One region of the Priestia sp. P5 genome, then DNA from elsewhere that is predicted to be linked to it. Evidence: riboswitches for the same ligand, from Rfam matches in the RefSeq annotation. Region 1 holds a riboswitch; each other region holds the start of a gene.
The links. Region 1 has a riboswitch for thiamine pyrophosphate ahead of thiC (phosphomethylpyrimidine synthase ThiC). Riboswitches for the same ligand answer to the same signal wherever they lie in the genome.
Positions count from the first base shown of each region.

Region 1 (10,008 bases):
ACACGTTTTGTCAATACCCATGTTTATAAAACGCTTTCAAAAGGCGATAATATATATTTATGCAAAAAAGCTATTGCAACATTGCAATAGCTTTTTCTTGCTCTTTGAGTCTCTATTAGAAGTTTAAAGGACTAAAGAACTCGCGTGTTTATTTTATAAAAATACAAAATATAGAATAGCTGCTAAAACAATTCGATATAGTGCAAATGGTACTAATTTGATACGATTAATTAATTTCAGGAAAAAGCGAATAGATACCAGCGCAAAAATAAAGGCGCTGATAAAACCAGCAATAAAAAACGGTAGCGCATCTGATGTGAAATACTGCCAGTTTTTAACCAATGAAAGTCCACTTGCTCCTGCCATGATTGGCACTGCCATAATAAATGTAAAATCTGCGGCTGCCTTATGGCTCATTCCAAGAAGAACTCCTCCTGAAATCGTTGAGCCTGAGCGAGAAAAGCCTGGCCAAAGAGCAATACATTGAAACAGTCCTATACCCAGTGCTTGTCCATAAGACATTTGGTCCACCGTTTCTACACGCGGACGTTTAGGTCCAAACAAATCTGCTAGAATCATTAATACAGCTCCGACTACTAAGCCAATTAGCACCGTATTTAAAGAAAACAAATGTTCATCAATGTAATCATCAAACAAAAGTCCTAACACTCCTGCGGGTAACAGCCCAACAATTACCTGCATTAAATTCAAGCGATTTGTCGGTCCAATTGGAGCAGCTGGCTTTTTTCCCAATCCTAATAAATTAATAAAACGATCTTTAAAAATAACAACTACTGCTAAGATCGACCCTAGCTGAATAACAATTTTAAATGTATTAGCTACTGGAGATGAAAATAATTCTTTTGAATTTAACCACAGGTCATCCACAATAATCATATGCCCAGTTGACGAAACAGGAGCAAACTCTGTTAAACCTTCTACAATCCCTAAAATGATTGCTACAATAATTTCCCACATAAAGCTATGTACCTTGCCTTTCTTTCAAATTAATAAGCTTATCGCTTCGTTTTACATGCTCAACTATTTTCCTATTTTGACACTTGCTTTTTTATCATAATTGTTAAAACTATGAAATACAATGTGTATTTGCAAAAAGATAAGAATCTTTAATAATTTGTAATAAAAACCTTACATGCTATAACCAAAAAAACAAGATATCAGCTTTTATTTGTTTTAAAAAGCAGTCGCTATGTTCGGTATAAATTCCGGGCCGTTAGCTAAAAATGAATCATCTAGACTATTTTTCTTTGGTGTAAAAAAATGACTAAATCATTATGTTTTTTCCATCCTCTTTACTGTCATCTATCATTTTAATCAACTAGTGCTTGCTTATACGACATATCCCCTAAGTAATTTGAAACTTTTTCTCTCTTTTCTCGTATATAGTAGTATCTTTTTTAGGAGGCTTTTTACTATGAATGGAAATGTACGTACAATGAAATGGATCACTGCTGGGTATGAAGCCTTGCTGGGAATTCCTTTAATTGGCGCGGGGATTGTTATGGGGTTTAGTTATACTCCTCTTTTTATTGGATTTATTCTTCATGCTATCACGCTCATTTTAGCTAATAGACGAGGGTTATCTGCTTATGGAAACATACTAGGGATTGTTACCTCACTGGTTGCTTGGATTCCATTTTTAGGGTTTATCATGCATATTATTACAGCTATTGTGATTGCAATCGATGCCGCTAGACAACGCTAATTGTCTAGCTTTTTTTATTTAAGGGTTGATTTTTTACCGAATGATGGTAAACTTAAGCCGTAAATTGAATAATTTGAATGTTATTTCTACTAGGGGTGTCTGATAGCTCAGACTGAGAGAAGAGTGCAATAAAACTCTTTAACCCTTTGAACCTGATTTGGGTTATACCAGCGGAGGGAAGTAGTCTTGAAAAGAATATATGTTTATTCTTTTTTCGCCTATTCCATCGGGTTCTGTCTATCACAGAACCCGATTTTTTTATGGTTCGGTATAGCTACACTTTATGCGAAACCGGAGGAATATGTCATGTCAAAACAAAATGTATCAATTTCTATGAAAAAGCCTTTTCCAAACAGTCACAAAGTATATGTCCAAGGATCCAGAGAAGACCTTAAAGTGCCTATGCGTGAAATTCATCAGTCTCCTACTACAGGATCTTTTGGTGAAGAAGAAAATAGTCCCGTCCGTGTATACGACACGAGCGGTGTTTATACAGATCCCTGTTATGAAATTAATTTACAAAAAGGATTACCGGCTCTGCGCGAAAAGTGGATTGCAGAACGAAACGATGTAGAAACATATCAAGGCCGTACGGTTCAGCCACAGGATAACGGTTATTATGATGGTGATCCAAGAGATCAGTACGAGCGCTTTATCACTAATCGTTTACCGTTGCGCGCGAAAAAAAATCAAAATGTAACGCAAATGCACTATGCGAAAAAAGGAATCATCACGCCCGAAATGGAATTTATCGCTATTCGTGAACAGATGGATCCTGAAGTCGTACGTGAAGAAGTAGCAAGAGGACGTGCCATTATCCCTAATAATATCAATCACCCTGAGAGCGAACCGATGATTATCGGCCGCAAATTCCACGTGAAAATTAATGCTAATATCGGAAATTCAGCTATTCGTTCAGCTATTGAAGATGAAGTAGAAAAAATGACATGGGCAACGCGTTGGGGAGCCGATACAATTATGGATTTATCAACAGGAAAAGATATCCACACAACACGCGAATGGATTATCCGCAACTCGCCTGTTCCTGTAGGGACCGTTCCTATTTACCAAGCGCTTGAAAAAGTAAAAGGCGTAGCAGAAGATCTAACGTGGGAAGCATATCGCGATACATTAATTGAACAAGCAGAACAAGGTGTTGATTACTTTACTATTCACGCAGGTGTTCTTTTACGCTATATTCCTCTAACAGCGAAACGTACGACAGGTATTGTTTCACGCGGAGGATCCATCTTGGCGCAGTGGTGTTTAGCTCATCATGAAGAGAACTTTTTATATACTCGCTTTGAAGAAATCTGTGAAATCTGTAAAGCATACGATATTTCTATTTCCCTTGGCGATGGGTTACGTCCTGGTTCCATTGCAGATGCTAACGATGAGGCACAGTTCGGCGAATTAGAAACGCTTGGTGAATTAACTAAAATTGCTTGGAAACACGATGTTCAAGTTATGATTGAAGGTCCTGGACATGTTCCTATGCACCTCATCAAAGAAAACGTAGATAAACAAATGGAAATATGCCAAGAAGCTCCCTTCTATACTCTTGGACCGCTTACAACCGACATCGCTCCAGGCTATGACCATATTACATCAGGTATTGGGGCTGCAATGATTGGTTGGTTTGGGACAGCTATGCTTTGCTACGTAACCCCAAAAGAACATTTAGGTCTGCCGAATAAAGAAGACGTTCGAGAAGGGGTTATCACCTATAAAATTGCTGCGCATGCCGCTGATCTAGCAAAAGGCCATCCAGGAGCACAAAAACGTGATAACGCGCTGTCTAAAGCAAGATTTGAATTTAGATGGAATGATCAATTTAACCTGTCACTAGATCCAGAGCGCGCAAAAGAATATCACGATGAAACACTTCCTGCTGAAGGTGCTAAAACAGCCCATTTCTGTTCAATGTGCGGACCTAAGTTCTGTTCAATGCGTATTTCTCAGGATATTCGTAACATGGCTCAAGAAAACGAGAAAGATGTAAACGAAGTAAGAAAAGAAGGCATGAAAGAAAAAGCTAAAGAGTTTGTTAACAGTGGTTCAAATATTTATCAATAATGAAGTAGAACAGCTTAAAGAACAAATTAAGCTGCTTGAAAGAAAGTTATTATTTGTTCAGCAAAATTGTCAGCACATTATCGTTGAATCATCCCATTCTTCCGTAAGGCGCTGCATTAAGTGTTTCTATCAACAAGAAGCAGAGGCTGAGCCAAAAGTATTTTAGTTGAAGAAAAATCCGAACGAGCTGAATTCTTGATTAAGAATCCAGCTCTCTCGGATTTTTTCATTGGTAGGGTGAACGTAGATTTCATGCATGCAGCAACCGCGATGTAACATGCTTTCCATACTAGCTCCTTAATCCCATATGTTCGTCTTTAGATTGGATTGATTTCGTTACGTCTCTCAATTTCATCCTTTTTTGAAACGTGCTTTCAGCATGTTCTTAATCCAATATAGTATTTTAATAATAACCCAGCCTATAAATGTACCTAGCGTATTCAAAAAGATATCGTCAATATCAAATACTCGTTCCGTTAGCTTGTACTGTAAAATTTCAATCAGAAAACTGATTAAGAAACCCGTCGTAAACACTTGAATAAAACCGTCAAACCACTTCATAAACAAAGGAATAAACATTCCAAGCGGCGCAAACATCACGATATTCCCCAGTATATTTGTCAGCGTGAGGATTATATTCCCGCTGTCCCACATCAGACGGATCGTGCTAAATAAATCCAAGTTCATTGCTTTTCCGTAAACATGTTCGTTTTCCCGTATGAGAGTAGCATAAATGACCACTGCCGTATACGCAATAAATAGAGTGAACATGACTTTTTTAACGATTGACCTGATGCTTACATTCACTTCAACATCACCTTCTTTGACTCCCAAAACCATTTATTATTATCTATATGTACCCGTCCACTGCTTTCATTCGTAGTGAATGCATTTACATGCTTTTTTATCCTATCACATCAATAAATAAATACAATTCCCTTTATACAATTTTATTAAACTTGATTCTTTATAAATAAAAATCCTCATCATTTTATGCTGCTCATTTCATTAATTTCTACATCTATAAATAATAAGAAGCAGCGAGATAACACTTCGCTGCTTCTTATTTAATCTGGATAATAAGGATTCAAATGGATTAATACTTCCTGGATATTATCATGTTTTTTCATAAGTGTTGCTTTGATTTCTCTTCCTAAATCATGACCTTCCTTAATTGTTTTAAAGTGGTCAATTGAAATACGTACATCCACTAATATGTAATGGCCATGTTCTCTTGCTCGAACGCGATCAATCCGCTTCACATCTTCAAATTCATAAATGCTTTCTTCAAGTTCTTTCAGTAGCTCTTCATCAATATTGCCTTCCATTAAGATTTGAAAAGACTCTCCCATCATTTGTCTGGCAATGTTAAAAATTAAATAAGCAACAAAGATACTTGCTATTTTGTCTCCGTATAACAGCAGTTGAACATCCATTTTATCACCAATAATGGATAATAAAACACCAATTGCCGCTGCAATAGAAGCAACAATATCTGCTTTATGATCAAATGCAATTGCCTCAATTGCCTTACTGTGGTGCTGCTTCGCTACGTTTAAAGAATAACGGTATAACAATACCTTTGCTATGTATGAAATAACAGCAATCCACATGGCTAAAATATTTGGAGATTCAACCGGATGGAATAAACCAACGACTCCTTCAAATACCACATAAAATGATACAAGCAATAAAATAATTCCTACGATTCCTGAGACAATCACTTCTGCTTTTCCATGTCCATATGGATGGTCATCATCTGCTGGTTTATTGGCTACTCGTATAACCAACAAGACAATAATAGAGGCAAATACGTCTGCTGCAGAGTGAATACCATCAGCAAATACAGCATCACTATTTCCAATCCATCCTACTATTACTTTCCCTAGCGTAAGGGCAATATTGCTCCATACGCTAATCCATGCTACTTTTTTGGCAATGGACTCCCTTATACTATTGTTCATTTGCACACCTCGACTTACTTCTTAAAAAATCAGCTTTTTTATCTTATCACTGCACATTCAAGTGGGTCTAGAGCAATCTATTTTCTCTTAGCTATATATGTTTCAGTACCGCAAAATTACTGATAACCCACAACATACTCCTTATTATTTCTCCGCCAACTTCTTACGATCAGTTGCCATTGGAGGTTCTTCCATCCAACCTTGCTCAATCATAATCCGAATTCCATCTTTTCCGTACTTTCCTATACGTCCAATTAGCTGAGAAAATTCTACGGCTACATCCGAACGGAACGACATAGACAAACCAGCACCACAGTTATCAATAGCGATCGTCACCGCTGTGGAAGTATGATACATCATCAGCTTATCTGAAAACGGTGAAATCGTTGAGTTGGTTACATATGCATCAAGCAGCCTCGGACTTGGTAAATCAGCTTCAGACAGTAACTCGGTGAAGTGCTTGATTTGCTTACTTGCAAGCTTGACTCCATCAAAAAAGTAAGAGCGTAATTTTTGTGTGGTAGCTACTTGACTAAATGCCAGCATCAGCGTTTTACCTAATACATTTGTATTAACAATTTCTTGAATAGCCGTAACCTCCAAAGAAGTTAGAGGATGCATTTGAGAGAAAAGTGGTGATATAAACGTTTTCTGGTCCACAAAATTCACTTTTACAGGATAAGGAATAACCGGAGGTCTCATCAGCATGCTTTTGCTTAAAATAACGTGGTTAGAATTCTTTAAAAGACTGTCGCTTTCTTTTACACATCGGGATAGATGATCATAAATATCTTGCCTTCTCACTGCGCTTAGCGCTCTGGCATATTTCTTCATACCTCCAATGGCCATTTCATTGACATAGATAGCCATAAAAATATCATCAAACAAAGCAGGAACTCCTTTGTTCACATCTTGTTCTCCAAAACCTACTGGGATTGGGATTTTTTCCAAACTGAATAATTCCGTCAATTCATCTACATGAGTTTGTGAAATCTGATGTGCTTTTTTTAAGAGGTCCTTAATCTCAGGATCTTTTACAACAGATAGAAAATACCCAAGAACACATACATACAGCGTATCGCCTAAATATTGCGCCCATAAGTAACCTAACTCGGCTGCGTTCAACCGCTGATTTTGTTGATGTTTTTGCATTTCGCTCTTTATATTTTCGTTCATTCACTTATTCTCCTTTTAGATAAAGTCGTACTTTTACTATCTCCAAAGAAGCGTTGAATAAACCGCATAAAAAAGACCTAGATAACAAGTCTAGGCCTTTTAGGTTACGCATATTTCTGGTCTTCTGTTTCTTTTCTAAAAAAGCTTTTCATCGCGTGAAAAACGTCTGATTTTTGTTTTAAAATAAAGTGTCTAAAACTTTCGTCTTGAATATTTTTGTAAGCAGACATTAAAGTGGAATGTCGATTGTACTGATTCACTTCCCCATACCCAAACATATTTGACACTTTCATTAATTCATTTACTAATTTTACACACCTTGCGTTATCTGAAGTTAAGTTATCACCATCTGAAAAATGAAACGGGTAAATATTATAGCGGCTCGGATCATACTTTTGGTTAATTAATTCAAGCGCTTTTCGGTAAGCAGATGAGCAGATGGTTCCTCCGCTTTCTCCTTTGGAGAAGAAGTCTTCTTCTGATACTACTTTTGCCTCTGTATGATGGGCAATAAATTCAATTTCCACTGTTTCATATTTCGTACGTAAAAAGCGTGTCATCCAAAAGAAAAAGCTTCGTGCCATATATTTTTCCCATATGCCCATCGAACCGCTCGTATCCATCATAGCTAAGACGACTGCTTTAGATTCTGGCTTTATAACTTCATTCCACGTTTTGAATTTTAAATCCTCCGGATAAATAGGATGAAAAGCAGGCTTTCCTGTCATTGCGTTTCGCTTATAAGCGCTCATCATCGTTCGTTTTTTATCAATATTTCCCATCAAACCTGTACGTCTTATATCATTAAATTCAATGTGTTCCACAACAATTTGATCAGATTCTTTTCGCTGAAGATTAGGCAATTCTAATTGAGCAAATAAAGCCTCTTGAAGCTCCATGAGTGACACTTCCGCTTCAAAGTAGTCTTCTCCAGCCTGGTCTCCTGCTCCTTGACCTTTTCCTGCTCCTTTTTGACCATCTCCAGCAGATCCGTCACGTGCTACTACATCCCCAACTTTACTGTCTCCATCACCTTGACCCACATGTTTGTTTTTATCATAATTGTACCGAATTCGATATTCATCCAATGATTTGATCGGAATTTTAACAACTTCTCTTCCATTGGACATCACGATATTTTCTTCTGTAATTAAATCCGGTAAATTATTTTTAATTGCTTCTTTAATTTTTTCTTGATGTCTTTTTTGATCATCGTGGCCTTTACGATGGAGGGACCAGTCTTCTTTTGAGACAGCAAAACTTTTATCTACTTCTTTTCCCACGCTATTCCCCTCCTTATTTAAAAAACACCTGCACGTTTTTACTCGACATGCATAAGCTATACCGAAAGTTTCTGACAAATACCTTTAGTTCAAAGGTTGGTTATTCTTATCCTATGCGCAAGAATGGTATACTTGCTAACTAATTCTTTCACTATTAACTATTCATTTTATAGTGTCTAGTGTCATGTATATGTTTATGACTTATCATATGATGGTTAAATGCAATGCGTACTACACATTAGCCTAATTATGCAGAGTTTATTTTAAGAGATAAGAAAAACATGGCACAGATCGGAAGTGCCATGTTTTCTTGTTAGTACTGAGTTATCGATTTAACAAACTTCCTACATAGCGCAGCAGTTCATTAGCAGATACTGAATTGTATCCATGCTCATCAATCAATCGAGCCACTACTTCATTTACTTTCTTCAGCTGCTGCTCATCTGGTGTTTTAGTGGACGTTGTAATTTTCACTACGTCTTTTAAATCCGCAAACAATTTTTTCTGAATCGCTTCGCGTAAGCGCTCATGGGAATTATAATCAAATCGTTTTCCTTTACGTGCATAAGCCGAAATACGAATTAGGATTTCTTCGCGGAATGCTTTTTTTGCATTTTCTGAAATACCAATTTGTTCTTCAATTGAACGCATTAATTTATCATCTGGATTTAACTCTTCTCCTGTTAGCGGATCACGAAGCTTATTTTTGTTGCAGTATGCTTCGACATTATCTAAATAATTATCCATTAATGTTTTAGCAGACTCTTCGTACGAATAAACGAACGCTTTTTGCACTTCTTTTTTAGCAATTTCATCATATTCTTTACGCGCCAGAGAAATATAATTCAGGTAACGCTCTCGGTCCTCAGCAGAAATAGACGCATGCTGTGCTAACCCTTCTTTCAATGAACGCAGTACATCTAATGCATTGATTGATTTAATATCTTTTCGAATGATGGTAGATGAAATGCGATTAATGACATAACGAGGATCAATACCGCTCATTCCTTCATCCGTATACTCTTTTTGTAACTCTTCTACGTCTGCATCGTTATAGCCTTCTACAGATTGACCGTCGTATAGGCGCATCTTCTTTAATAAATCGATATCACCTTTTTTAGGCTCTTTTAATCTCGTTAATGTAGTAAAGATAGAAGCAATACGTAACGTATGAGGGGCAATATGAACATCTGATACGTCACTTTCACGAATCATTTTGTCATAAATTTTTTCCTCATCACTCACTTTTAAGTTATATGGAACAGGCATTACAATAATTCGTGAATGCAAAGCTTCATTTTTCTTATTGGAAATAAACGAGCGATACTCTGTTTCATTCGTATGCGCTACGATTAATTCATCTGCACTAATTAAAGCAAACCTGCCTGCTTTAAAGTTTCCTTCTTGCGTTAAAGAGAGTAAATGCCATAAAAATTTCTCATCACATTTTAACATCTCCTGGAACTCCATCATTCCCCGGTTTGCTTTATTAAGCTCTCCGTCAAAGCGGTAAGCACGCGGATCTGACTCAGATCCATACTCTGCAATTGTTGAAAAGTCAATGCTTCCTGTTAGGTCGGCAATGTCTTGAGATTTCGGATCAGAAGGACTAAACGTTCCAATTCCAGTTCGTTTGTCCTCTGAGAAGAAAATGCGTTCGATAATGACGTCTTCAATTCTTCCGCCATACTCTTCCTCTAATCGCATTGTATTTAAAGGAGATAAATTTCCTTCGATTCGGATACCATACTCTTCAAAGAAGTCTTTACGTAAATGATGTGGA
Region 1 covers NZ_JAKWFJ010000008.1:21,614-31,621, reverse strand. The annotation lists gene MMB69_RS26080 (undecaprenyl-diphosphate phosphatase) at 154-978, opposite strand; gene MMB69_RS26075 (hypothetical protein) at 1,436-1,726, shown strand; TPP riboswitch at 1,808-1,922, shown strand; gene thiC (phosphomethylpyrimidine synthase ThiC) at 2,033-3,802, shown strand; gene MMB69_RS26065 (hypothetical protein) at 3,780-3,968, shown strand; gene MMB69_RS26060 (hypothetical protein) at 3,965-4,090, opposite strand; gene MMB69_RS26055 (VanZ family protein) at 4,154-4,609, opposite strand; gene MMB69_RS26050 (cation diffusion facilitator family transporter) at 4,870-5,766, opposite strand; gene MMB69_RS26045 (DUF3231 family protein) at 5,911-6,942, opposite strand; gene yhbH (sporulation protein YhbH) at 7,047-8,225, opposite strand; gene MMB69_RS26035 (PrkA family serine protein kinase) at 8,550-10,008, opposite strand, start outside.

Region 2 (10,008 bases), on a different contig from region 1:
TATGAAGCCGACTATGAAAACGAAAATGATGAGATAGAAGCCAAAGTGGATGATAATATTAACGATGAGCACTTGAACGGAGACAAAGCTTTTAATAAATTATCTTCAAAATTTAAAAAGTTAAATTTTGATCAGCGCACCCCCGATGAAGATGTAAAAAAGGAAGTAATCGATGCGTTTGGTCTAAAAAAAGATTTTCAGTCGTTTGAATTAGAAGTTCGTTTTTCAAACGGAACGGAAAAAGAATACAACTTTAAACAAAAGTAAGACGTTAAAGCAAAGTATTTTAGTTGAAAGAAAATCCGAACGATGAATCGAGGTTCTTCATTAAGAATCCAACTCGTTTGGATTTTTTCATTGGTAAGGTGAACGTATGTCTCAATCTTATTTTTGATGTCTAAAAAAAGGAAAATAGTGAAAGGATGGTGATAAATAAGAAAAAGGAGGAATCACGGATGCAAAAGTTGATAATGAACGGATGTGTAGTCTTTATCTTATTACTGCTGGGAGCATGCAGCATGGTAAAAGAGCAAAATAACGCTCATGAAAACCACTTGGAAACAGAGGAAGCGAAAGAAACAAGCGAAGTATCGGTAGAACCTATTAAAGTGGATTTAACAAATACGTCAGGCAAAAGAGTAGGAGAGGCTACCCTGTCAGAAGCAAAGAACGGCGTGCACATTAAATTAACTGCTCAAGGTCTTTCACCGGGAAGACATGGATTTCATATTCATGAAATAGGAAAATGTGAGGTGCCGGATTTTAAAACAGCGGGTGCCCATTTTAATCCTTTTAAACGTGAACACGGCTTTAAAAATACAAAAGGCCCGCATGCAGGTGATTTGCCCAATCTAGAAGTTGCTCCAAATGGGAAAGTAGATACAGAAATTTTTGCTTCTCTTGTCACGCTGCAAGAAGGAAAGCCGAATTCTCTTTTGGATATGGATGGATCGGCATTAGTGATACATGATAAAGTCGACGATTACACAACGGATCCTTCAGGAAACTCAGGAGATCGGATTGTTTGTGGAGTGATTACAAAATAGGCCAAAAAGCTGTGAAATCATTCACGGCTTTTTTATTTCAGTAACGAGCCGCTTCTAAATTGCGGTGAGCTTCTTTTTTTTGCACAATAGAAGAAAGAACTAAAGAAGGTGAAAACATGCATAAGCAAGTTGTCGTAATAGGCGGAGGAATAGGTGGGTTAACAGCGGGAGCGCTTTTAGCTAAACATGACTATGAAGTGACGGTTTTAGAAGCTTCTCGAGAATGGGGAGGCTGTGCAGGGAAATTTCAGCGCCATTTGTATACGTTTCCTGTTGGAGCGACGCTTGGAATGGGATTTGAGCACGGAGGGATACATGAGCGAATCGGCACGTACCTTGGCCTAGAAATTGAAAAGGTTTCTCTTGAGAAAATCATGAAAGTTCATCTTCCTCATCGTACACTGATTTATTATCAAGACCGGTATCAGCATATTTCCTATCTTCAAAAACAATTTCCTCATAAAGCAAAAAATATTAGGAGCTTTTATGAAAATGTGTTTAGAATGGCAAAAGAAATTCGCAAGCTTATGCAGTCTCTGCCGGTTCTTCCTCCTCTGACAGTAGGTGAGTGGAGCAGGCTGGTAAGTTCGTTGAATTTTGGTTCTGTGAAGCTGTTGCCTTATTTTTATCAATCGTTTAGTTATTTACTAAAAAAACACAGCTTGTTAGACGAAGCGGACTTTCTTCATTTTGTTGATGGTCAATTAATAGACAGCATGCAGACAACGAGTGAGAACTGTTCAATGCTTATTGGATGTTTAGCGTTGGATATTTATCACGAAGGAGCTTTTTATGTGAATGGCGGCTTATACAAAGTCGCAGAAGCGCTGCAAAAATCGATTAAAGCCAACGGAGGAAAAACGACTCTAGGAAGGAAAGTAGTAAAGATAGAGCGTGATAATGACGGGTGGATCGTGCATGATCATAGAGGTAACCGTTACCCTGCATCAGACGTTGTATGCAACGCCCCTGTTCAAAGCTTAAAGTCTTTGCTGCATGATGAAGATTACCAACATATTCATAAGCGGGCAAAAGAAAAAAGCGAGCTTCCGCAGTGGGGAACGTTTTCGATGTATTTTGCCATTGATGAAAGAGATCTGCCGCAAAAGGTAGAGTTGTTTCAGCAAGTACTTCAATCCGAACAAGGGGAAATGACAGAAGGAAATCATTTATTTATCTCAGTCTCTCATCCTGATGATCGTTTTCGAGCGCCTGAAGGCAAGCGTACAATTACAGCGTCTACTCACATTGATCTTAGCAAGTGGAGTAATAAAGAAGCCTATGACCTTCAAAAACAAGTTCTTGAGAAAAAAATGGTAGCAGGCATTAAAACCATTATTCCTAGCATTGAAAAAGCAGAGCATCAAATTTCGGGAGCTCCTAAAGCATGGGAAAGGTTCACTTCTCGCCCAAACGGCGGAGTGGGAGGCTTTCCGCAAACGTTAGATCATACCTTGTTCAACAGTATTTCGCATCGATCTGGCTTACAAGGACTGTGGTTATGCGGAGATACAGTGTTTCCAGGAGCGGGAACTATAGGCGTATCGGTAAGCGGCTATCATGTGTTTCAAAGTATAACGTCTCACCGCCATACGTTACCTTAACATTTCTTACATACAAACTACTATTGTTCATACCATTAAAAACACCGGCCCCATTACCATAGGGCCGGTGTTTTCAGGAGAGAAACAGCTTCCACCACTTCCGTTTTCGCTTCATATCAGCAGCCGCGGTTTGTCTAAAGGTTTGGACAAAATCACTAAACATCTCTTCGCGTTCAGCTACGCTTTGACGATGAAGCTTACGTTCTTTCTCCATTTCTTTTAAATAATAGACTCGTTCCTCATTCATTGAATCAATTAAATCACGAAGCTCTTCTGTCGTATTAGTTGAAGAATTATTTAATTTTTCAACCATAAATTTTACTTGATTCATCGCAACGGTGGAGTTGCTTGAGAATCGGTCTAATAAATACTGCATTTCTTTAGAGGATTCATCCGCATTCTCCATGACATCTTTCATGAACAGGCGCATATCCTCGGTTTTCTCTTCAGCGATTGTTGAATAATCTTCAATCAAAGAAGTGACTTCATCAAACGATTTTTCGTTAGAACGGATAATTTTTTTAGACATATTTTCTACATCTCTTGCGCTGCGTTCTGAAGACTCAGAAATGTATGCCCCGACCGACTCCACCATTTCTACAGTTTGGGTAGCACTTTTTTCAAGCTCTCTTTTTACTTCTCCGACAATTTCTTCGCGAACTTCATTTCGCATACCTTCTCGCATTTCTTTTAACAAATCAGCTTTAAATGTATCAAGTACCTCAAACACATCTTCATAGCGGCGAACAGCTTCTACTAATTCCCCTTGAAGCAGTTCTTTTTCATTCACAACAAGGTCGTTTGGTTTTGGCTCTTCAATAGAAGCAGAAATAGCCTGCTTTTCTTCTTCAGTAGCTAATCGTGCTTCAGGTATAGGAGAGGTCTTCTCTTGCTTGTTTTCTGAAATGCTTTCCTGCTTTTCGGCAGCCTTTTTCTTTTCTTGCTTCATTTGTTTATTGGAATGTTCTTGAAAATCAATGACGTTTTCTTTTTTAGCTGTTGTTTTCAACTGTGGCGGTTCTTCTTCTTTTGAAACCGCTGCCTCTGATTCCATCACTAAATGTTCCTGCTCTTCTTGTTCCTTTATCAGCAGCTGAACATATTCTTTGACTTCATCTAACGTACATTGTTCATCAAACAGCTGTTTAATATCATTAAATAATTCAATTTGTTCCTCTGTATAGACACGGGCCCCATCTACTCGTTCAATTGTTAAATAGCTGCCCAATAATTTTTCCCATTGTTTTAGCGTTTTCTTCTCTACCTCTAATTGATCACTTACTTTTTTAATTGTATATGTCTCCATCATTTTTCATTTCCTCCCTTATCTATTTTCATCCAACTATGTAATGGATTATTTGTTGTATGTTGTATTCACCATATCTTCACTTGTTTTCCTGCTAGGTGACAAAGGTTGTCAAAACTAGACGACATTAGCCTTCTATGTAAAGAAAACGCATATTTTGTAAAAAAATGTACAGAAATACGCAAATGGCAAAAAAGGAAAACATAAAAGAAAAGAAGAGTATAGAAAACAGTTGACGGGAAAAAATGAATCCTATAAGATAAGTTTAAATGTTTAAGTTCTTGAACATATAAACATAAGGAGTGAACACTATGTCACAGCATTATGCGCTCATCACCGGTGCGTCCGGAGGAATAGGTGAAGAGTTAGCTTATCAATTCGCAAAGGATGGGCATCCTGTAATTTTAGTTGCCAGAAGCGCTGATAAACTAACAGCGATTGGAGAGAATTTAAAATCTACTTATAATATTGACGTGATAACGTTTATTAAGGATTTATCAAGAGAAGAAGAGATACAGTCACTATATGAAGAACTTAAAAATAAAAAAATGCACGTTGACTATTTAGTGAATAATGCTGGTTTTGGACTATACGGCAAATTTATTGAAACAGCTTTAGACGACGAGTTAAACATGATTGACTTAAATATCCGATCATTAACTCATTTAACAAAATTATTTTTACCGGATATGGTTAGACGAAATCACGGTAAAATTTTAAACATTGCGTCCGTTGCTGCATTTATGCCGGGTCCGCTTATGACGGTGTATTATGCAACAAAAGCGTACGTATTGTCTTTCACAGAGGCCCTTGAAAATGAATTAAAAGGTACCAATGTAACGGTAAGCGCTCTATGCCCGGGTCCAACTAAAACTGGTTTTAGCGACCGCGCCCAGCTAAGCAACTCCAAGCTTTTTCAAAGCGGTGCAATGGATGTAGAAACAGTTGTTAAAGTTGGCTATAAAAAATTTATGAAAGGGCAGACGGTTATCGTACCAGGAGTGCAGTTTCGTCTCGCCACGTTCATCCCGCGCTTTGTACCAAGAAAGTGGCTTACATCCGTTGTCCGAAGAACACAAGAAATTAAATAAAGGGGAATCTATATGAGTGAAAAAGCAGTCGAGTTATTTCGTGCCAGCATTCCTATTTTTCAGGCGCTAAGTGATTCAGCAAGACAAGATATTATTTTGCTGCTCGCCGAAAAAGAGCCTTTAACCGTAAATGAAATTGCAAATGAGTCTACGCTATCAAGACCGGCAATTTCTCATCATTTAAAAATTTTACGCGATCAAAAGCTTGTGCAAATTGAGCAAAAAGGGACGCAGAGATATTATTCACTAGCTTTAAGTGAGGCAGTTGAGCTATTAAAAAGCTTGCTTGCTACAGTTGAAGCCGAATGTTTATAGGGAGATGAAAGTGATGAACCACGAGCGATTTTATATCACAGATGAAACGGTCATTGAACATATTGTCTCTACACAAAAGCAGTATTTCTATGCGCAAAAGACAAAGAGTATCAACAGCCGTATTCAAGCGCTGAATAAGCTAAGAGACGCAGTCAAACAAAACGAGCAGAGAATTATGGATGCTTTAAAACAAGATTTAAATAAATCTGAAGTAGAGGCCTACACGTCGGAAATTGGGATTTTACTAGAGGAAATTCGATTTACGCTTAAACATCTAGCAAAATGGATGAAGCCTAAAAAAGTAAAAACCGCTTTAACACATGTGGGCTCTAAAGGGAAAATTGTTCCTGAACCGTATGGAGTCGCGTTAATTATTGCTCCGTGGAACTATCCGTTTCAATTAGCACTGTCTCCTTTAGTAGGAGCGATTGCGGCTGGAAACACGGCAATTATAAAACCTTCTGAATTAACGCCTAGCGTATCTCGCGTTATACAAGAATTACTGGCTGAAGCTTTTGACCCAGCATTTGTGACGGTGGTTGAAGGGGCTGTAGATACGACAAGTCTGCTTTTAAAACAGCCCCTTGATTATATTTTCTTTACGGGAAGTGTAAATGTAGGGAAAATTATTATGCAAGAAGCAGGGAAGCAGCTTATTCCCGTCACGCTTGAGCTAGGCGGAAAAAGTCCGTGCATTGTACATGAAGACGCAAACCTAGATCTTGCAGCGAAGCGAATTATGTTTGGGAAAGGGATGAATGCAGGCCAAACGTGCGTTGCTCCTGATTATTTGCTTGTGCATAAAAAGGTAAAAGCGCAGCTTGTAGAAAAACTTCGCAAAGCAATTTCTCAATTTTACGGTAACAATCCGCTTGAAAGCGACCGCTACGGCCGTATTGTCAGTGAGCGCCATTTTACTCGGCTAGTTGAGTTTTTAAAAGACGGAAATGCTATAGTTGGAGGCGGGTACAATAAAAACACGCTAACAATAGAACCTACGTTGTTAAGTGAAGTAAGCTGGACATCAGATGTTATGCAAGAAGAAATCTTTGGGCCTATTCTTCCTATGATTGAATATGAAACACTAGACGAAGTCATTCATAAAGTTCAAGAAAAAGCTAAGCCGTTAGCTCTTTACTTATTTACAGAAAGTGAAGATGTGCAAAACGTCATAACGGAGCGCCTTTCATTTGGAGGAGGCTGTATAAACGATACGCTTATGCATATCGCTACGCCATATTTGCCGTTTGGCGGAGTAGGAGAGAGCGGCACGGGTCAATATCATGGAAAAGACAGCTTCCGGACATTTTCTCATTTTAAAAGCATGCTGTCTCAAACAACCAAGTTTGATTTGTCATTCCGCTATCCTTCGGAAAAACAAAGCTTGAAAATGATCAAAAAATTACTGAAATAAAAAAGCCTCCTGACAGGAGGCTTTTTCGTTATTTTGAAAGTGAAAGCTGAGAAAGCGGCCATTTTTCTTGGGTATATGCCATTTCCCAAAATAAATACTCCAGTTCACAGCTTTTGATGAAGTGGTCTTTCATACGGTTACGTTCTTCTTCAGTCGCTTGTTCGGCGAGTTCATCAAGCTTGTTACAAAACCATTGTGTTGTGCCATTCATTTCTTCATTATTATAAAACTGAATCCATTCATAAAAAGGGTGAGAAGGAGATGGATTTACTTGTTCTGTAATGCGCTGGCCAATTTCAACGTACGTCCATGGGCATGGAAGAAGCACTGCAATGATTTCCGCTAAGCTACCTGTGTGCGCAACACTTGTCATATGGTTAATGTAGTGGCTAGCCGTCGGTGAAAGCGTCTCAGTGTGAAGATCTTCATAACGTACGCCTGCTACTTCACAAAAATTATTGTGAGGGTGTACTTCACTATGTAATACCGTAGAAATGCCGGCATTAAAGGCTTCCATTTCAGTACGCGTGCGGCATTTTGTTAAAGCAGCGCCGTAAATGCGAACAAATGCTGTTAAGTATTCGTAGTCTTGAGAAACGTAGTGAATCAGCGCTTCTTTTGGCACGTTTCCTTCAGCAATTCCTTTAATAAAAGGATGGTTAAAAATGGCTTCGTAAATATAGTTTGCTTCTTGTCTTAATTGAGATGAAAATGACATCAAAATCCTCCTTTAATATGAGGAAGTCACAAACAAGCACATAAAGGAAATAAAAAACACTCCGTTTATAAACGGAGTGGCAAAGGACAGTAAAAAAACTGAACATTGCCACTTTCCTACGCTGGTATGAGCCAGATCAGGTTCAAAGGGATCAAGAAAACTTGTCTCAGCCGGTGGGCACCCCTAGTGGACTTCCTATTAATCTATGTTTAACTTACCATATATTCTGAAAAATAGAAAGAGTTATAGGAAAATGTGCGCTAACCGTTTTTATTTTTTAAAGAGGAAATTTCTTAAAGCTATTTTTAATCATTTTTGTTTAAAAATGCATATTTTTAGGGAAGAAGAGGTATTAATGAAGGGAAGAGCCGTTTTCGTCTCCGAAACATTCCCATATAAATAGAAGAAAGGAGAGAACAAAATGGCGAAATTTCGTTTGTATGCTATATTAAATGCAGTAGGCTTGGCTATTACACTGCTTGTGAATTATTTAGCAAATGCCATTCCAATAGGAGGCAAAACAACGGGGGAAGCTTCTGCGCAAGTTCCTACCTTGTTTACACCAGCGGGCTATGCCTTTGCTATCTGGGGCGTTATTTATTTGTTATTAACCATTTGGGTTATACGCCAATTTTTTGCAAGAGAAGATCAAAAGGAAATATATGCACGTATCGGCATTTGGTTTTTTCTAAACTGTTTGTTAAATAGTGCGTGGATCTTTATTTTCCAAAACGATTACTATAAGTTATCCCTTTTAGTTATGCTCTTTATTTTAGGCACATTAATGATTGTGTATTCCATTATTCAGCATTCTCGGATGACGACATGGTTTATGCGTCTGCCGATTTCGCTTTATATTGGATGGATTTCTGTTGCGACTATTGTCAATGTGTTTGTTGTATTTGAAGCAAATGGAATACAGCACTTGCTTGGCCTGAGCGAGTTAGCATGGACGGTTATTATGCTGCTGGTAGGAGCTGTGCTAGGCATTATGTTTACATTAAAAAACCGAGACGCTGTTTATCCGCTTGTTTTTATTTGGGCTTATATTGCCATTGCAGTGAAGCAAAGTGGAAATCAGCCAATTGTCATTACTGTCATCATTTCGGTTGTTTTACTAGCAATTGCCATTATTGTGGGACTGATTAAACGCTATAGACGCTTTTAAAAAGAAGCTCTAGCTTTTGTAAGCTAGAGCTTTTTATGATGCTCTTTTGATTGTAAAAAAGCAGCTGTAAAAGCAATTAAGCTAATTAAAATACCAAAAGGAACAACAATTGGTACGAATGATAAAATAAATGTCATAAGTATAACCTCCATGTTGCATCGGTGTATAATGAAAAATTCAACTTTTTTAAATTGAAGTTCCGCTATTATAGTATGCTAGGCTTTATGTTTGGAGCCTATATGTTTAGAAATAAACGAAAAAGGCAACATACGTTACATACAGGTTATATAGGAGGAGTTAAAATGGAAACATATTTAGTCGCTTACACAGATAAAGATGATATGGAATATAAACAAGTGACGTGCGAGAGTTATGAAGATGCAGAGCGTACGGTCCTTCGTTTAGAGAGAGAAGGGCATATGCATATTGAAGAAATTTCAACTCAAGAAGCCTACCGTGGAGATGAATCATCGTACAGAGAATAAATTTTGAATAGAAATACCAACCTTAAAATGAAGAAGCAGCTGCTTCTTCATTTTTTCTATTCTATATAGATATCGTTTTATAGAAAAAAGTAAAACGGGAATGATTTTCTTCTGCATTTATGGTACAGTACTAATCAGGTGAGTTTTGAGTTTAGAAGAGGAGAGAGTAACATTATATGAGTAAAGGAAATCAGTGGTCTTCACGCCTCGGTTTTATTTTAGCATCTGCTGGGGCAGCAATTGGTCTAGGAGCGATATGGAAGTTTCCATACGTAACGGGAACCAGTGGCGGTGGAGCATTTTTTGCGTTGTTTATTTTATTTACGATTTTTATTGGATTGCCGCTTCTGTTGGCAGAATTTATCATTGGAAGACATACGGGAAAAGAAGCGATTAGTGCTTATAAGGCAATTGCTCCAAAATCCGCTTGGGTATGGATTGGCAGGCTCGGAGTACTCAGCTGTGTCGTTTTGCTTTCCTTTTACAGCGTCGTTGGCGGCTGGGTGATTTTATATACGATTATGAGCATAACCGGTATGCTAAGCGGAAAAGAGTACGGCCCGTTGTTCAATGCCGTCATTAGCCAACCTTATGTGGTATTAGGTGCACAGGCGCTGTTTTTATTAATTACAGTGTTTGTTATTTCAAAAGGCGTACAAAAAGGAATAGAGCGTGCTAATAAATACATGATGCCGCTGTTATTTATCTGTTTTATCATTATCGTGGTGCGTTCTTTAACATTAGACGGAGCAATGGACGGAGTAAAGTTCTTTTTAAAACCGGATTTTTCAGCCATTACAGGGTCATCTGTTCTCTATGCGCTCGGTCAGTCGTTTTTCTCGCTTTGCGTGGGATTATCCT
Region 2 covers NZ_JAKWFJ010000001.1:2,618,456-2,628,463, reverse strand. The annotation lists gene MMB69_RS14070 (YusW family protein) at 1-267, shown strand, start outside; gene MMB69_RS14065 (superoxide dismutase family protein) at 456-1,046, shown strand; gene MMB69_RS14060 (FAD-dependent oxidoreductase) at 1,163-2,650, shown strand; gene MMB69_RS14055 (helix-turn-helix domain-containing protein) at 2,724-3,959, opposite strand; gene MMB69_RS14050 (SDR family NAD(P)-dependent oxidoreductase) at 4,268-5,047, shown strand; gene MMB69_RS14045 (ArsR/SmtB family transcription factor) at 5,060-5,362, shown strand; gene MMB69_RS14040 (aldehyde dehydrogenase) at 5,376-6,776, shown strand; gene tenA (thiaminase II) at 6,805-7,494, opposite strand; TPP riboswitch at 7,591-7,689, opposite strand; gene MMB69_RS14030 (TspO/MBR family protein) at 7,916-8,662, shown strand; gene MMB69_RS14025 (hypothetical protein) at 8,965-9,147, shown strand; gene MMB69_RS14020 (sodium-dependent transporter) at 9,324-10,008, shown strand, end outside.
Region 2: another riboswitch for thiamine pyrophosphate. It lies ahead of tenA (thiaminase II); the one in region 1 lies ahead of thiC (phosphomethylpyrimidine synthase ThiC).

Region 3 (10,008 bases), on a different contig from region 1:
AAAAGATAACACAGATTTATTCATGAATTGGCCACATCGCTTCGTTATAAGCCATATCCCAGAACATATACTCAAAACGCGTCGTATTTAAGAAAATTTCTTCAAGCTTTTCTAGTTCCGCTTCTGATTTGTCTTCAGTAAGTGAGTCAAATAAATTGATACACCATGTCGCCAGTTCTCCAAATTCTTCTGAGCTGTACATTTCAATCCACTCACGATAAAACTCATTGTTAGCTCCAGGCTTTTCACTGAGTTCTTTTCCTATTTCCCAGTAGCTCCACATACAAGGCAAAAGAGCCGCCACTAATTCAGCTAATGTTCCGCTTTGACCAACGTGCAGCATATAGTGCGTGTATGCAAGCGTTGTAGGAGATGGCTGCGCTTTTTCTAATTCTTTTTCGCTGATTTCAAATTTCTTGGCATACTCACGGTGCAGACTCATTTCTTCGTTTAATGTAGAATCTAAAAGTGCAGCAAATTTCCCCATCGTTTGAACATCGGTAGCTTTCATCGCTCCAATCGCAAATAATTTGGCATAATCAATTAGGTAAAGATAATCTTGAATCATATAAAAGCGAAACTTCTCCTTTTCAAGCGTTCCGTCTCCCATTCCCTGTACAAAGGGATGATTATGATTTTGACGCCAAATAGGCTGCAGCTTTTCGTATAATCGTTCACTAAATTTCATGATGATCACTCCTTATGCGTATGCAGCCACGTATAAATGAACTGCACCATCACTTTTGTATATTGAACAAGCTGATTCATATCTAATTGTTCGTTCACAGCATGTGCATTTGCTAAATTCCCCGGACCGTAAATAGCTGCCGGAATACTCGCATCAGCTAGCCAACCGCCATCTGTTACACTAGTTGACACATCGATTGGAGGCTTTTTCCCTTCAATTTGTTCATGAGTATTTGCAAGCAGCTGTACTCCAGCATGATTTTCGTCAATTTCTAATGACGGGAAGATTTCTCCTCTGTCTTCAATCATTGATGTGCCTCCCCATTCAAAGGTTGGCAGATTATCTTTTAACCATGGATCCGCTTTTGCAATAGCTAAAATGTATTCTTCCACTTCTTTTGATACTTGGTCGTACGATTCATTGGGATAATAGTGAACGGTGATCCACAGCCTGCATTCATCTGCAATAAAAGCAGCATGTCTTCCGCCTTCGATTACTGCTGGATTAATCGTATTTGTCCCTGGCAAAAATCCTGGATAGCTCTTTGTAACAGCCCAGTGACGCTCCAATTCTTGCAGCCCTCCGATTACTTTTGCCATCTTTTCAATAGCGCTTGCGGCTAAAAGCCCTCCTCCAGCATGAATCATACTTCGGCGTGTACCGTCATGATAGGTTTTACTGCTTTTTATCGTAATCCATCCCGTGATCACTCCGCCTTGACCTTGAATATGTAAATCACTTGTATCCGCTACAAGCGCAAAGTCAGCTGTATACCCTTTCTGACAGCATTGCAGCGTACCTGCCTCTCCTACTTCTTCTCCTACAACGGATTCAAAAATCAAGTCTCCCGGCAGCTCGATTCCTGCTTCCGTTAAAAGCTGAACTGCAAACAATGCTCCTGCCAGGCCGCCTTTCATATCAGCAACTCCGCGTCCGATGATTTTATTGTCTTTCACGACAGCTTCAAACGGATTTGTCTCCCACTTTTCATTTTCTTGTACCTCAGCTACATCCATATGCCCGTTAATAATCAAGCTTTGATAGTCAGCTGATCTTTTTCCTTTTAACGTGCCCACTACAATAGGATCGTTGCAATATAAATCCCACATATCGATGGAAAAACCGCAGTTTTTAAGGAAATCCGCTACGTAGCGCTGCGCTTCATGAGAATTTCGTGCAGGAGGCGCCGGCGTTTTATATGAAACAAGCGTTTTTAATAACTGAATTAGCTCCCCTTTTCGCTCCTCTACCTGTTTAACAAGCAAATCAATTGTTTCTTCCATGTATGACACCTTCCTTTACGCATAAAAAAACACTTCTTTCGCAGGAAAGAAGTGTTTTTGTTTATGTACACAAAATTATTATAACGAGTTCGTAAGGAAATCCCATACAAAACATGCATTACAATACCTCTTTCCTACGCTAGTATTACCTAGTTCAGGTTATAAGGGTTAAGACTTCTCGTCTCTCTCAGCTTCGAAAGCACCCCTAGTGGTGTTGTATCTCTATGAAGTTAATCTATTATCATATGTTTACCTGTAATAGTTTTATCATAGTAAAGCGTTTTATTCAATAGAAAGGTTCATGATATGGTAATGAAAATAGTTTCCTTTTTAGTAAAATAAAAAGCACACACCTTCTTCAAGCAGTGTGCTCTTTGTTTTTGTAAGATTACTAGTTAGCTATCGGCTTCTTTAAAAATACTCCGTCTTTCCATTCAGACAGGAATAAGCTCAAGTTTTTGCCCCGGCCTCACTAATGAAAGCAGCTCATGATCTTCTTCTATCACATACCCAATCACGTTCACATTCGCATTTGCAGGCAATTGGGTTTTAGCTATTTGAACCTCTCCTCTGTAACGTCCGTAGCCATCATTGTCCATTGTAATTGCTCCGATCCTGCGTTCTACTGTATGAAATGGCGGCACTGGTTTTACAGATCGTGTATCAACTAAGCGCAGAACGTCTCTTGATACATCCGGACGCACGCTGTATGTTCCCTGTATATGAGGTGAACGAATGCGCAGCGGAAGAGTGTGGCTTTCCTGATATTGAACTAAATGCTTTAATAGATTTAAATCGGCGGATGGATCTCCAATATAAATCTCCGCTACTCCGCACCCGTACAAATCTACTGCAGAGGTAAAAGGACATCTATTACGGTCCTTTTCTCTAGTAGGAAGGCCTTGATAGATAGGGCCTCTCTTTTCGCCTTCTCCAGGAATATAAGCGCAGACTGGAATACGAAGTTCATTAAATAAATCTGTCTGCTGTTGAAAAAACGTTTCTTCAAGCCCTGTTTCAGGCCGCGGATAAAAATTATGCCACGCAAGCAGCTGATGATGATGAAGACCTGCACATAAGAGTGCTTCAATTTCTTGTTTGGATAACGTACTTGCATTAACAGCAATATAAAATTCATTCGCAAGTGAAAGAGTTTCTTCTGTGCTAAAGCCATCGTCTAGTCTAATTCCTGATACGCCAAGTGAAGACAGAGTCATAAGGCTTTCGATACCTAAATGAACAGGAGTGTATTTGGATACGTCCGCATACACGCTTATTCCACAATCTCTAGCCACATGAAGCAATTCTTTTGCCCTTTCAACCAAAGCTCCTTTTTCCTCTGGAATGTGAAGCGAAGTGAATGCGCGTGTGACGCCGCACTCGCTTGCTTCTATTAATCTTTTTTTAGCATCACTATCATTTAAATAAAACGAGATGCCAATCATTCAAACTCCCTCGCCATTTCATCGTTAAACCCAAAGAAATAGGTACAAATAAAGCCTGCTGCGTAAGCAATAACTAACCCAAGTAAATAAAGAAGAATTTGATGCGCCTGAACTAAAAACGTAAGCGGCAAACCCGATACTCCCACTGCTACAGTTGCAATATGGAAGTGCGCCTGAAACGCTCCGCCGATTCCAGCTCCAAGACAAGCGGTTAAAAATGGACGCCCTAAAGGAAGTGTGACTCCAAAAATAAGCGGCTCTCCGATTCCAAGCAGCCCTGAAGGAAGTGCGCCTCCAATTGCTCGCTTTAAGCGTTTTTTCTTTGTTTTGATATAAATAGCAAAAGCGGCACCTACCTGACCCGCTCCGCCCATTGCTAGGATAGGAAGAAGCGGATCATCTCCAATCGAATTGATAAGCTCTAAATGAACAGGAGTAAGACCTTGATGCAGTCCTGTAATGACGAGCGGCAAGAACGTTGCTCCTAACACAAAGCCTGCTACAACTCCTCCAACCTCTAAAACTCCTAAAAGACCTTTTGTGATTCCGTCTGAAATCAAGCCGCCGATTGGCATGAATACCACATACGTAATAATTCCTGTAATTAACACCGTAACGGTTGGTGTAATAATAATATCCAGTGACTGAGGGACAAATTTACGTACTCGTTTTTCTAACACGGCCATAAAGATTGCTGCAAGCAACACGCCTATTAAGCCACCCCGCCCCGGCAGAAGTGCTTCCCCAAAAAGTTTAATATCAGCTACGGCAGGATTAATGACTAAAATACCGGCTAAGCCTCCTAGAGCTGGCGAACCTCCAAACTCTTTTGCGGCATTAATACCTACTAAAATACCAAGATAAGCAAATAAACCGCTCCCGATAACGGTTAAAAGAATAGCAATCTGTGAATCCGCCGGAAGCCACTTCGCTTGCACAGCTGCTTTTGTCACTCCAGTAATAAGTCCAGATGCTACAAGAGCAGGTATCAACGGAATAAAAATACTTGCAATTCGGCGAAGCAAGAGCTTAAACGGAGTTGCATTTTTTTCTTTTAGCTCCGATTTCCGCTGTGCTGCACGATTTTCTAAGTTAATACCGCCGGATTCATCAATTAACTTTCCAAACTCCTCTGTTACTTTGTTCACTTTGCCAGGACCAATAATGATTTGCAGCGTTTCTTCTTCCACTAACCCGAGCACGCCTTCAAGTTTTCGTATATCTGCTTTTTTAACGATTGAATCATCTTTTACAGTCACGCGCAGCCGCGTCATACAATGCGTATACGCTTCAATATTGGATGCTCCCCCAAGCATCTCCAAAACAGCCTTTGCTAATTGATGATTATCTAAAGACATGTTAATCCCCCTTTGTATTTTCCTCTTAGATGGATACGCCACTGAGGAAACAGACCACAAAATCCCCTTTTTGTAATCGCTTTCTTTTTTTATTTTTTATCTTTCAAAAACTGAATGGCATCTCTTGTTTTGTCAATATACTCAATCGTCTGGTCGTACTGCTGCGCTGCAATACTTAAAAATAAAACATCAATCACATAAAGCTGGGCTAAACGAGACGATGTAGCTGCGCTTCGAAACGGCGCTTCTTGAGAATAAGACGTATACAAACAAATATCTGCTAAAGACGAAACGGTAGACTGTCCGTACTTAGTTAAGCTAATCGTCTTTACTCCGCGATTTTTAGCTAAAGATAAGACGTTGCTTACTTCAGGGGTCTCCCCTGAAAAAGAGATGCCCACAACTACATCGTCTTTACTTGCATTTGCGATGAGTGTAGCTGCTAGATGGCTATCTGCAAAAGCCGTCGCATTTTTATTAATTCGAAGAAATTTTTGCTGCGCATCCATAGCAATAATATGTGAAGCACCGATTCCAAAAAAATGAATGTTTTTGGCTTCAATCAATGTCAAAACAGCCCGCTCTGCTTCTTTATAATTCACAAGCTCGGCCGTATCACTTAAACTTTGAATGCTGTTGCTTACTGTTTTTTTGACAATAGTTTGAATCGTTTCGTTTGTTTCAATATCGCGGTATCCTTGTTCTGTATCTTTAGCTAAATCACCGGCTACTCTTACCTTTAATTCTTGAAAGCCGCTAACCCCGATAGATTTACACAAACGAATAACAGCGGCACTGCTCGCATTCGCTAGTCTTCCTAGTTCCCCAGCCGTACTGTTTACCACAGTATGCGGGTTGTTTAAAATATATTCAGCAATTTTCCTCTCCGAATCCGGAAGCTTAGCCACCGTGTTTTTAATCATTGTTAATCCGCCTGTTGACATCGTTTCTCTCCTTTATACGTAATGTTCAATCGCTTTTCTCACATAACCCCCCGCATTATTCAGTAACGTCTTTGCGGTATCGTAATTTTCATTTGTTTTGATCATAACCACTGCTGTTTTTACCTCATTATTTGCTTCTTCAAGCGTTTGACTTGCTTGCTCATAAGAAACACCTGTAATTTTACAAATAATACCTATCGCTCGTTCTTTAAGCTTTTCATTACTCACATGAACATCTATCATTAAGTTTTCATACGCTTTTCCTACTTTGATCATAGCCGCGGTAGAAATCATGTTGAGAATCATTTTATGAGCGCTTGCTGCTTTTAACCTTGTGGAACCTGTTAGCACTTCTGGACCTACTACCACCTCAATACTATGGTCCGCTTCTTTTCCAATAAGAGAATTACCATTGCAAGACAGGGCCACCGTTTTAGCTTTTACAGATTTTGCATATCTTAATGCACCAATCACATAAGGAGTGCGTCCGCTTGCAGCAATTCCAATGACTGTGTCTCGTTCATTCAAATGAATTTTTTGTAAATCTGCTGCTCCCAATTCTTCTTTATCTTCTGCACCTTCAACTGCTTTCACAAATGCTTTTTCTCCTCCAGCCATCAGTCCCTGTACCTGATTGGGATTGGTACTGAAAGTAGGGGGACATTCAACAGCATCCAATACTCCCAGTCGTCCGCTTGTTCCCGGACCAACATAAATAAGCCGGCCTTCCTTTTGAAATAATTCACTTACAAACTCAACTGCTACCTCTACGTTTGGAAGTACTTCTTGCACAGCCAGCGCCACTTTTTGATCTTCTTTATTCATTACGTGCGAAATTTCTTTTGTACTAGCCGTATCTATCTTCATGGTCTGCTCATTTTGGGACTCTGTGTTAATAATGTAAGCTGTTCATTCATTTTTTTAGCTACTTTTTCATCATGTAGTGAAGTTATGGTTATTATAATTCCTTTAAAATATAATTTCAATAATTTATTTTATTTTTAAAATTATATTTTAAACGAACATAGAAAAAGACTTCAGGCATATAGCTGAAATCTTTTTCTATGTCTATTTATGATTGTTGAGCAAATGTTAACAGATACTCATCTTGCATTAAAACTTCGTAATCTTTTTCACCATTTCTTATAACGTGTACAGGGACTGTTTTTGCCGGAAGTAATTCAACTGGCTCACGATAGCGTTTTGCTACTCCGTTAATAAGTTCGTTTACTAACTGCTCGTTACTCAGCTCACCCGCCTGATATTTTTCTGCAAGTGGTGTCATGACTTCCGCTAATACACTTGCATCGTTAAATCCTTGAATTTCGACTTGTACAACGTACGCATCATCTTCAGCACTATACGCTGCATCTTTAATGTTATATTTTGTAGATGAAAGAGCTTTTAGAAAAGCGCTGCTTACTTGGTTTAACTGCTCATCGGTTATATTTGAGCTCAATGATGATAAAGCACCTTTAAAATTCGTTTCAAAAAACTCTACAAACGAACTCTTTTGGAACTCCCCTTTTTCTTTTACCTGTTTCTTATCGTGCTGATTCGGATGTTTGGCAACAAATTGATCTGTATTTTGATAAACAGTGGCTTGAATTAAAGCATCAACGTATTGTCCCGCTTCCTTGGCATAGGCAGCCTGCTTTTCTTTACTTGGCGTTTCCGTGCTGCTATCTTTAGAAGCAGCAGCAGATTTTGCTTCCACTTTTGGTTTTGTTACATTGTCTAATTGGTTATATGTATACGTATACGTTTGCTTAGACTTTGAGTTTTCTGTTTTTCCGTCTACTTTAACTGAATACGACTGATTTTTTACTACTTTCTTTACTTGCTTCGTTTCTTTATCAATTGTCACAATAAGCGAAAAATCTTTTCCTTTAATTTGGTCAAGGTCTACAGCAGTATCGCTGCCTTGATTTGTTATTTTATAATAAGCTTTAGCATCATCTGCTACAATTTTTTGCTTTTTGTCTTTGTCTCCGTTAAATGTTAATACATACTCTTTGTCTTTTTCGGTGACGTCAAATTCATTTGGAAGATTTTTATCATATTTTTGGTAGTAGCGTATTGGATTTTGTTGAAGCTCCATAGAGTTATTAATTAAAGCCTTAACGTACTTTTTTTCTTCTCCCTGTACTTTTGTGCTTTCTTCTCCAGCCACAGCTAACGTTTCATCACCGTCATGATACATCTTCAATTCTTCACCGTTCATTTTTGTGTTAATGTAACCTGCTTTACTTTTAAAATCAAACTCTTGTACTCCGTTGACTTTGTAATCAGACGATCCTTCTTCTTTCCCATTGACTTTCACTTGAACATTTTTCACCTTTTCTTGTGCTTCTTTCACGTCACCCGTTAATTCCTCTGAAGACGGCATCCCACATGCCGAAAGCAATAGAGCGAATGATAGTGCTAAGCCGGTATTCATTATTTTTTTCATCTAAGAAACTCCTTTTTAAATATTTTTCCAAAAATAAGAATCTATGTACTTAGTAAATACACATTTTTACCATTTATGAAACTCAACTTTACTAAATTACCATATTTACATTTAAATGGTAACCAACAAAAGAAGGAAATTGCACAATAAAAAAAGTCACGAATCCGTGACTTTTCTAACAACATTCATAACTTATTTTTCGTTAGCGCTTTCATTTCAATCTCTTATAATTCCATTACTTGTCCCTATCAGTACTTCTTTACCTTGTTGATTTCGATACACTGATTTGATTTTCACTTTTTGAAAACCATCTGCTTTTTCTACTTCAGTTAATATGCATTCACAGGTAACTGTATCTCCTGCAAAAACTGGACGAAGAAATTCACTCACCATTTCTCTTGCAATGTAGTTTAAGTCTCCCCCTATCTTTGTCCCAATACTAGCAGTCATAAGTCCATGTACCATTAGCCGCCCTTTTTCGTCACGTTCTATATGATGTTTGCCCCGGTCTCCAGTCATCTCCGCAAACTGCATGATTTCTTCCTCTTGAAACGTTCTTTGCCACGTAAATGTATCTCCTGCTTTACATTCCATCTTATCCCTCCCCTTAAGATTATGACTTTACTTTTTAACTATATCACAAAAATGAACAGTCATTCATTTCCACATCAAAAAAATAGCAGAATAATCCCGCTATTTCTGACAAGTAGGACAGTAATAAAGCCTTCTAGAAGCAGCTTGGACTTTTAGAATAGGCGTGCCGTCAATTCGACAAGCTTCTCCTTCACGGTTAAAAACCCAGTGGCGGTATGCAGAGCGCTTTTGCCCTTTCTTTTTTAACGCTTCAGCAAGCTTTACATCATTTGTAATGCCACCTGTTTTATAAGACTGTTTTACAAGAGAAATGGTTGCTTCAGCTGCCTTTTCAAGCTGTTCTTCCGTGCAGTCTACCGGACGAGCTGCAGGATTAATTCCCGCTACAAATAGGATTTCACTGCGCAAATAATTTCCAATCCCCGCTATAAAGCTTTGGTCTAGCAGCAGCGACGCCCATTTTCTGCGGTAAAATGGCTTAGAGTAAAAGCGATCTAAAAGCTCATCTGCCGTTACTTCTTCACTTAAAATATCCGGACCTACTCTTGATACAAAAGGATGAGCAGAAACTTCTTCATCACGCAATACTTCAATATCAGAAGCGCTATAGAGCAGCGCTGATTTCTTTTCATTATGAATAGCAAGACGCAGCTGTCTGTTTGTAGATGGATAATTGTAAGATGAACGTACATACCATTTTCCATAAAGCTGATTATGTGAATAAATGGTATAGCCGTTGTCAAAACGAATAAGCATAGCCTTCCCTTTTGTATCTACCCTTTTAATACGAGCACCCGTTAATACTTCTTCGTAATGCTGTAAAGATGGAAAAGCAAACCATATCTCGCGAACGGGAAGACCGATAATTGCTTTTTCCACTTCGTCGGCTGCTCGTCTAATTTCTGGACCTTCTGGCATATAATGAAACTCCTTTCTTGCCTAACTTTCTTCATTTATTATTTCGGTTTTATTTCTGCTTTGCAAGAAAGAAGCGGTTGCGCCCTTCTTTTGCTAAAAGAACCTTTAAATTATGCATGACGTTTACTCTTATAGTAAAATGTTGATACCTTTTTTACTTTCTATAGTGTTTATCTTACTTCCTTTGACTTATACTAGTTGGTAACCTTTTAGAAACTTGTTAATTACTTAGCATGAGGAGTTTATTATGAATAATCAATCATTTTCTCCACTATCAGCCGCTGAGATGGCTGTTATTTGGAAGCAATATATGAACGATAAAGCGA
Region 3 covers NZ_JAKWFJ010000002.1:267,439-277,446, reverse strand. The annotation lists gene MMB69_RS18260 (ABC transporter ATP-binding protein) at 1-24, opposite strand, end outside; gene tenA (thiaminase II) at 17-688, opposite strand; gene MMB69_RS18250 (acetylornithine deacetylase) at 694-1,971, opposite strand; TPP riboswitch at 2,086-2,188, opposite strand; gene MMB69_RS18245 (MupG family TIM beta-alpha barrel fold protein) at 2,406-3,416, opposite strand; gene MMB69_RS18240 (PTS transporter subunit EIIC) at 3,413-4,774, opposite strand; gene MMB69_RS18235 (MurR/RpiR family transcriptional regulator) at 4,864-5,718, opposite strand; gene murQ (N-acetylmuramic acid 6-phosphate etherase) at 5,731-6,585, opposite strand; gene MMB69_RS18225 (DUF6612 family protein) at 6,791-8,170, opposite strand; gene MMB69_RS18220 (FAS1-like dehydratase domain-containing protein) at 8,387-8,764, opposite strand; gene nei (endonuclease VIII) at 8,864-9,682, opposite strand; gene MMB69_RS18210 (DUF3231 family protein) at 9,930-10,008, shown strand, end outside.
Region 3: another riboswitch for thiamine pyrophosphate. It lies ahead of MMB69_RS18250 (acetylornithine deacetylase); the one in region 1 lies ahead of thiC (phosphomethylpyrimidine synthase ThiC).